Regions from separate parts of the Superficieibacter sp. genome, predicted to be linked through region 2. Evidence: predicted binding sites of a transcription regulator. Region 2 holds the regulator's gene; the other holds the start of a gene.
What was found. The regulator PurR, encoded in region 2, represses purine synthesis genes. The targets are predictions, from matches to a motif close to CANGCAAACGTTTGCNTG.
Positions count from the first base shown of each region.

Region 1: the regulator PurR is predicted to act here: its motif matches at 1,559-1,576, upstream of RT197_RS07595 (amino acid aminotransferase).

Region 1 covers NZ_DAMAPU010000003.1:174,826-179,042, reverse strand. The annotation lists gene ompF (porin OmpF) at 382-1,455, shown strand; gene RT197_RS07595 (amino acid aminotransferase) at 1,639-2,829, shown strand; gene RT197_RS07590 (MBL fold metallo-hydrolase) at 2,891-3,538, opposite strand; gene RT197_RS07585 (YcbK family protein) at 3,566-4,117, opposite strand.
Region 2 covers NZ_DAMAPU010000001.1:762,917-767,133, reverse strand. The annotation lists gene punC (purine nucleoside transporter PunC) at 1-508, opposite strand, end outside; gene punR (DNA-binding transcriptional activator PunR) at 621-1,550, shown strand; gene purR (HTH-type transcriptional repressor PurR) at 1,552-2,577, opposite strand; gene RT197_RS03900 (YnhF family membrane protein) at 2,875-2,964, shown strand; gene RT197_RS03895 (MFS transporter) at 3,119-4,217, shown strand, end outside.

The sequences.
Region 1 (4,217 bases), on a different contig from region 2:
ATCCAGATGGCTAAATGCAAACAGAGGAAAAACAGAGATTGGACCGACTTTACGATAAGAAAGGCTTTTATCTAAATTAAATATAAGCATTTCATATATATAGGATACACAGTGCCGATTTAGTCATCGATTAGTTCGGAAGTTTGAGGTCTCTCACAAAGTTCCTCAAAATTAATAAATTCTTACACATTATTTCTTTTTGTTACTTATTTAAGACATTTGTAGCACTTTCAGGCTAGCGAAACGTTGTTATGAATGGAAAGATGCCTTCAGACACAGAAAGACACCAAACTCTCATCAATGGTTCCGTAAATTTATATTGACAGAATTTATTGGCGGCAGTGGCAGGTGTTCAAAAAAAACCAATGAGGGTAATAAATAATGATGAAGCGCAATATCCTGGCAGTGGTAATCCCTGCCCTGCTGGTAGCGGGCGCAGCTAACGCTGCCGAAGTTTATAATAAAGATGGCAACAAGGTTGATATTTACGGTAAAGCGGTCGGTCTGCACTATTTCTCTAAAGACAATGGTGACAACAGCTACGGCGGTAACGGCGACCAGACTTATGCCCGTCTTGGTTTCAAAGGGGAAACTCAGATTAACGACCAACTGACTGGTTATGGTCAGTGGGAATATCAGTTCAACGGTAACAACTCTGAAGGCGCTGATGCCCAGAACGGTAACAAAACCCGTCTGGCGTTTGCCGGTCTGAAATTCGGCGATGCAGGTTCTTTCGACTACGGTCGTAACTATGGCCTGGTTTACGACGCACTGGGTTACACCGATATGCTGCCAGAATTCGGCGGCGACACTGCAAGCGCTGACCAGTTCTTTGCTGGTCGTAACGGCGGTCTGGCAACGTACCGTAACTCCAACTTCTTTGGTCTGGTTGACGGCCTGAACTTCGCTGCCCAGTACCTGGGTAAAAACGAGCGTTCTACCGTTAACCGTTCTAACGGCGACGGCTGGGCTGGCTCTCTGAGCTACGAAGTTGACGGCTTCGGCGTTGTGGGTGGCTACGGTGCCGCTGACCGCACTAACGATCAGCAGAATCCTGCCCTGCGGGGTCATGGTGATACCGCTGAACAGTGGGCAACTTCCGTTAAGTATGATGCGAACAACATCTACCTGGCCGGTACCTACAGCGAAACCCGTAACGCGACCCGTATCCCTGGCGGCTACGCTAACAAAACTGAAGACGTGCTGCTGGTTGCACAGTATCAGTTCGACTTCGGCCTGCGTCCGTCCCTGGGCTACACCAAGTCTAAAGGCAAAGACATCGAAGGCGTGGGCGATGTTGATCTCGTGAACTACTTCGAAGTGGGCGCGACCTACTACTTCAACAAAAACATGTCTACCTACGTAGACTACATCATCAACCAGATCGACAGCGACAACGAGCTGGGCATTGGTTCTGATGATACTGTTGCAGTGGGTATCGTTTACCAGTTCTAATCGCTATATCCCTTTGGTATATGCTTGAAAAACAGGACTTCGGTCCTGTTTTTTTATGCCTGCCAGTAAAAAGTTTTCTCTTTTAAAAAGACCGTCGCTTTTTGTCGCAAACGGTTGGCATTTGTCTCATCTCCCGTTAACCTGATAGCGGATCTCCCTTCGTAATCATAATGGAACGTCGCCATGTTTGAGAACATTACCGCAGCCCCTGCCGACCCGATTCTGGGCCTCGCCGATCTGTTTCGTACCGATGACCGCCCGGGAAAAATCAATCTGGGTATTGGTGTTTATAAAGATGAAACTGGCAAGACGCCGGTGCTGACCAGCGTGAAAAAAGCAGAACAATATCTGCTGGAAAACGAGACAACAAAAAATTACCTCGGAATTGACGGTATCCCGGAATTTGGCCGCTGCACGCAGGAACTGTTATTTGGTAAAGACAGCGCCATTATCAGCGACAAACGTGCGCGCACGGCACAGACGCCGGGCGGTACGGGCGCACTGCGCGTCGCTGCCGACTTTATTGCTAAAAATACCGATGCTAAACGCGTCTGGGTGAGTAATCCGAGCTGGCCTAACCATAAGGGCGTATTCAACGCGGCGGGCCTTGAGGTTCGCGAGTATAACTATTATGACGCCGCTAACCACGCGCTGGATTTTGACGGTCTGCTGGCAAGCCTGAATGAAGCCCAGGCGGGCGACGTGGTTCTGTTCCACGGCTGCTGCCATAACCCGACGGGTATCGATCCGACGCTGGAGCAATGGCAACAGCTGGCGCAGCTCTCTGTTGCAAAAGGCTGGCTGCCACTGTTTGACTTCGCCTATCAGGGCTTTGCCCGTGGTCTGGAAGAAGACGCAGAAGGCCTGCGCGCGTTCACCGCGCTGCATCAGGAACTGATTGTTGCCAGCTCCTTCTCGAAAAACTTCGGCCTGTATAATGAGCGCGTAGGTGCCTGTACGCTGGTTGCAGCAGATGCGGCCACCGCCGACCGTGCCTTCAGCCAGATGAAGTCCACCATTCGCGCTAACTACTCTAACCCACCGGCTCACGGTGCGGCAGTGGTAGCAACAATTCTGAGCAACGACGCCCTGCGTGCCATCTGGGAGCAGGAACTGAACGATATGCGCCAGCGCATTCAGCGTATGCGCCTGCTGTTTGTGAATACGCTCCAGGAAAAAGGCGCGAATCGCGACTTCAGCTTTATCACCCGGCAAAATGGCATGTTCTCTTTTAGCGGTCTGACCAAAGAGCAGGTGCTGCGTCTGCGCGAAGAGTTTGGCGTGTACGCCGTCGCTTCCGGGCGCGTGAACGTGGCGGGCATGACGCCGGACAATATGTCCCCGCTGTGCGAGGCTATTGTCGCAGTCCTGTAATAACATCATAAAGACAAAAGGCCGCAAACATGTTGCGGCCTTTTTTATTGCGGGACGTTAATTACCAGACCGGCAATTCATCCTGCAGGAAAGGATTATGCAGACGCTCATGACCGAGGGTGGACATCGGTCCGTGCCCGGAAATAAAGGTCACGTCATCACCGAGCGGCAGCAGCTTACGCTTGATGGAATCAATCAGCTGGCTGTGATCGCCGCGCGGAAAATCGCTGCGCCCTACACCGCCCTTGAAAATGACATCGCCTGAAATCAGCAGCCGGGAAGCCGCATCAAAAAAGACAATGTGTCCTGGTGTATGCCCCGGACAGTGTAAAACGTCAAGACTGATATTGCCGACGCTGACATTGTCGCCTTCGCTTAACCAGCGATCCGGCGTCAGCGGCAGACATTCATCCAGGCCAAACATCCGGCTCTGGGCAGGCAGTCCCTGTAGCCAGAACTCGTCTTCTTTATCCGGTCCGATTACCGGCACGCCATAGTGTTCTGCCAGTTCAGCAGCGGCACCCACGTGATCCAGATGACCGTGAGTCAGTAAAATTTGCATCAGCGTCACGCCTGACGCCGCGACTTCCTGTTTAATACGTTCGGCGTCACCGCCAGGATCGACCAGCGCCGCCAGTTTGGTCTGTTCACACCAGATTAATGAACAGTTCTGAGAAAAAGCGGTTACCGGAATAATGCGATAGTTCATGCTGCTCCTGTCTCATTAAGCGCCTGATTACCAGTGCCGGACCGGCCCGGTATCAATATGCACAAAGTTGCTACTCGGGTAATATCCTACACCACCTGAGCGCATAGATAACGCCGCTTTGCGAATATTGCTTAATGAGAGACCTTCAATGTGGAAATCCATCGCCTGACCTTTGGTGTGGTAGCTGTTTTTCGCCACGCCGCTGCCGCGTTTGCGCAGATCATCGTTAGTATTTAACGAGCGATAGCCGGAAATGAGCTGCACGGGTTTACGCGTATCCAGTAACGCCTGAAGGCGATAAAGCTGATCGAATAATTTTGGGTCGATGGACTTAATTTTATTCGCGCGATAGTCACGGAAAAAATGGTTAAGTTTTGCTAATTCATCCTGAATATAGCCTCTGCCATCGAAGAACTCCGCTTTAATTGACTCACCGGTATGCAGGTTGTTCAACGTCAAAATACGCGGACGTGGGGTCGAGAGGGTGGCAAATGCTGGCGATGGTAAGATGACCGCTGCGCCCAGCGCAACGCCACCTAACGCCAGCAGCTTGCGGCGATTAGCGTCAAATTTGTCCATGATAATCAGGTCTACAGTAAAAGTATTAGTGTCGGGAATTTATGCATTTCTGGCGCACGAAGGCACCTTACCGGGCATTACATCTGGCGTCAATACCGCC
Region 2 (4,217 bases):
TAATAACGAAAAGAGTGGCGAAAATCGCCCGCCAGTCAAAATGTACCAGCAGCCAGCTTCCCAGCAGCGGTGCCAGCGCCGGAGAAAGCCCGACCAGCGGCATGATGGTGGCGAAGATACGATTAATTCGTTGGGCCGGATAATAATCGGTGACCATCGCCTGCCAGGTGACCGCCGCCGCGCAGACACCTGCCGCCTGGACAAACCGCAGGATCAGCAGGGTGGTGGCATCCTGAACCCAGAGCATCCCCAGGCAACCGAGCGCAAAAATAGCCAGCCCGCTTAGCAGAACCGGACGCCGGCCGTAACGATCCGACAATGGTCCCCAAATTAACTGGGTCAGTGCGAAGCCTGCCAGAAACAGACTTAAGCTGGCGCTGACCGCAGCGGCTGGAGTATTCAGGTCGCGCTGGATCGCCGCAAACGCCGGTAAATACATGTCGGTGGCCAGAAAACCCAGCACGCTCAGCCCGGCAAGCCAGACCAGAAAACCTTTTCCAGGTTGCATCGTTATTCTCTTATTGATGACAGATGATAGTGCGCCAGAGTGTAGGCAGTGCATTCCGGCTTGTGAAACGCTAATATTTGCGCGGTGACATCAAAAAATTTGCAGGCAGAAAATGTGGTCGGAATATTCCCTCGAAGTGATAGATGCGGTCGCACGCAACGGCAGTTTCAGCGCTGCTGCCCAGGAATTGCATCGTGTGCCTTCTGCGGTCAGCTATACCGTGCGGCAAATGGAGGAATGGCTGGGCGTTAGTCTCTTTGAGCGGCGGCACCGGGATGTGGAATTAACGCCTGCCGGGAGCTGGTTTTTGAAAGAAGGGCGGACTGTTATCAAAAAAATGCAGATCACCCGTCAGCAGTGCCAGCAAATCGCTCACGGCTGGCGCAGTCAGTTGCCGATTGCGGTGGATAATATTGTCCGCCCGGAGCGAACCCGGCAGATGATTGTCGATTTTTACCGTCACTTTCCCGACGTGGAGCTTATTGTCTTCCAGGAAGTGTTTAACGGTGTCTGGGATGCCCTCGCCGACGGGCGGGTGGAGCTGGCCATTGGCGCAACCCAGGCGATCCCGGTCGGCGGGCGCTACGCGTTTCGCGATATGGGAATGCTAAGCTGGCGCTGCGTGGTCGCCCACGATCATCCGCTGGCGAGTCTGCCGGGGCCGCTGAGCGATGATGAGTTGCGCAACTGGCCGTCGCTGGTACGTGAAGACACCTCGCGTTCGCTGCCCAAGCGCATTACCTGGCTACTGGATAATCAGAAACGGGTCGTGGTGCCGGACTGGGGATCGTCGGCAACCTGTATTTCCGCCGGACTGTGCGTGGCGATGGTGCCCGCGCATTTTGCCCGTCCGTGGATTGACAACGGAAAGTGGCGGGCGCTGGAACTTGAAAATCCTTTTCCTGATGCCGCCTGCTGCCTGACCTGGCAGCAAAGCGATATCTCACCTGCGCTGGCGTGGCTGCTGGAGTATCTGGGGGACAGTGAAACGCTGAACCGGGAATGGCTGCGGGAGCCGGACGCTGCGGCTCCCGATGAATAACTTAACGCCGATAGTCCACAAACGGGCCGTCGGCCACCGAGCGACGTTCGACCAGGCGCGGATGCACTTCAATGGACTTCGACTCGACGCGTTTATTAACGATACGATCCAGCAGCATATTAAACGCCGCTTCGCCGAGGGAATCCTTCGGCTGATGGATGGTGGTCAGCGCCGGAGTAAAAAACTCCGCGTTGCGCACGTTATCATAGCCAATGACTGAAATATCCTGCGGCACCCGCAGACCCATTTCATCAGCGGCGCACAGTGCGCCCATGGCCATAATATCACCGCCGCAAAAGACCGCCGTCGGGCGATGGGCCTGATTAAGGATCTGCTGCATCGCGTGGTAGCCGGATTCCGGTTCAAAATCACCCTGCACAATCCACGGCTGCGGAATAGTGATCTGCGCTTCTTCCATCGCCTTCAGGAAACCGCTCAGGCGACCTGCGCCGGTATTGCGCTCCAGGGCGCCGGGGATAATACCGATGTCCCGGTGCCCGCGTTCGATCAGGTAGCGCCCGGCCATGTAGCCGCCTTCAAATGCGTTATCAATGACCGAGTCGGTGAAGTCAGCTTTCGCCTCGCCCCAGTCCATTACCACCATTGGAATATGCCGGTACTCTTCGAGCATGGTCAGCAGGGGAGCCGGATATTCAGAACACATGACCAGCAGGCCATCGACGCGCTTTTGCGCCATCATCGACAGATAGGCCTGCTGTTTTTCAATATCGTTCCAGGCGTTACCGAGGATCAGGGTATAGCCTTTCTGGAAACAGCTTTTCTCGACCGCCTCAATAATTTCCGCAAAATAGGCGGCTTCGCTGCTGGTCGCCAGCAGGCCAATTGATTTAGTGTGGTTGACCTTCAGACTGCGGGCAACCGCACTCGGGGAATAGTGAAGTTCTTTTATCGCCGCCCATACCGCCTCACGAGTGTCTTCCGCTACAAAACGCGTTTTGTTAATAACATGTGATACGGTTGTAGTGGAAACGTTTGCGCGCTTCGCGACATCTTTAATTGTTGCCATTAAAATCTTACTCCAGACCCGATTACTGAACGCCTGCAAATAAAGGTAAACGTTTGCCTGCACACACCCCTGGCGCAAAATGTGATGATTGCAACAGGCCGGGAAAACGACACAGAACGTCAGGTGGGGGTCAATGGCTGGTACGCTTATAATTAAGCGTGGAATTTTGGCCGATTCTGAGCAAAAGGGAAAGCGAAAAAATGGCGATCAATCTAAATCAGGCAAGATTTTCACCGTCAGGTGTGTAAAAATGAACAAGCTCACTTTTCACAGGGTAATAACAAGGAGTAAAAATTGATGAGTACCGATCTTAAGTTTTCTCTGGTAACGACGATTATTGTTCTGGGTCTGATTGTTGCCAGCGGTCTGGTTGCTGCGCTGCATTGATTTTCCGGGGGAGGGCCACCTCCCTCGCTGATTGTTCTCTTTTCCGCAATACTCTTTTGCCATTTATGTAACTTCTGTTTTTTTGTGATTAATGTCATGCTTTTGACATCTTTTCGTCGTGCCGTTATTTCGACGGCTGAAACGGAGTCTGTGAATGAAAGTGAATTACCCCTTGCTGGCGCTCGCAATTGGGGCGTTTGGTATTGGCACCACCGAGTTTTCTCCGATGGGATTGCTGCCGACCATCGCCGAGGGCGTGGGCGTCTCTATACCTACCGCCGGAATGTTGATCAGCGCCTATGCCGTTGGCGTGATGGTGGGCGCGCCGGTGATGACGTTATTATTGTCACACCGAGCGCGGCGTAATGCGCTGATCTTCCTGATGGCCATCTTTACCCTCGGCAACGTGCTTTCTGCCATCGCGCCTGATTACACGACCCTGATGCTGTCGCGTATAGTCACCAGCCTTAACCACGGGGCGTTTTTTGGCCTTGGATCGGTGGTGGCGGCGAGCGTGGTGCCGAAGCATAAACAGGCCAGCGCGGTAGCGACCATGTTTATGGGGCTAACGATTGCCAATATTGGTGGCGTTCCGGCGGCGACGTGGCTGGGTGAAACCATCGGCTGGCGGATGTCATTTCTGGCGACGGCCGGATTAGGGGTGATCGCGATGCTCAGCCTGTGGTTCTCGCTGCCGAAAGGTGGGGCAGGCGAGCGGCCAAATGTGCGTCAGGAACTGTCAGTGCTGGTGCGCCCGCAGGTATTAAGCGCGCTGTTGACCACGGTGCTCGGCGCGGGCGCGATGTTTACGCTTTATACTTACATTGCGCCGGTACTGCACAGCATCGCCGACGCCACGCCCGCGTTTATTACCGTCATGCTGGTGCTGGTGGGAACGGGGTTTTCCATCGGCAATTATCTGGGGGGCAAATTTGCCGACCGCTCGGTGAGCGCAACGCTGAAAGGATTTTTGCTGTTGCTAATCGCGATTATGCTGGCGATCCCGTTGCTGGCGCGTAACGAATTCGGCGCGGCCGTCAGTATGCTGGTATGGGGCGCGGCAACCTTTGCCGTGGTTCCGCCCTTACAAATGCGGGTTATGCGGGTTGCCAGCGAAGCGCCGGGGCTGTCGTCATCGGTTAATATTGGCGCGTTCAACCTCGGTAATGCGCTGGGTGCAGTGGCCGGTGGGGCAGTCATTTCTGGTGGGTTGGGTTACGGCTTTGTCCCGGTGATGGGGGCGATTATTGCCG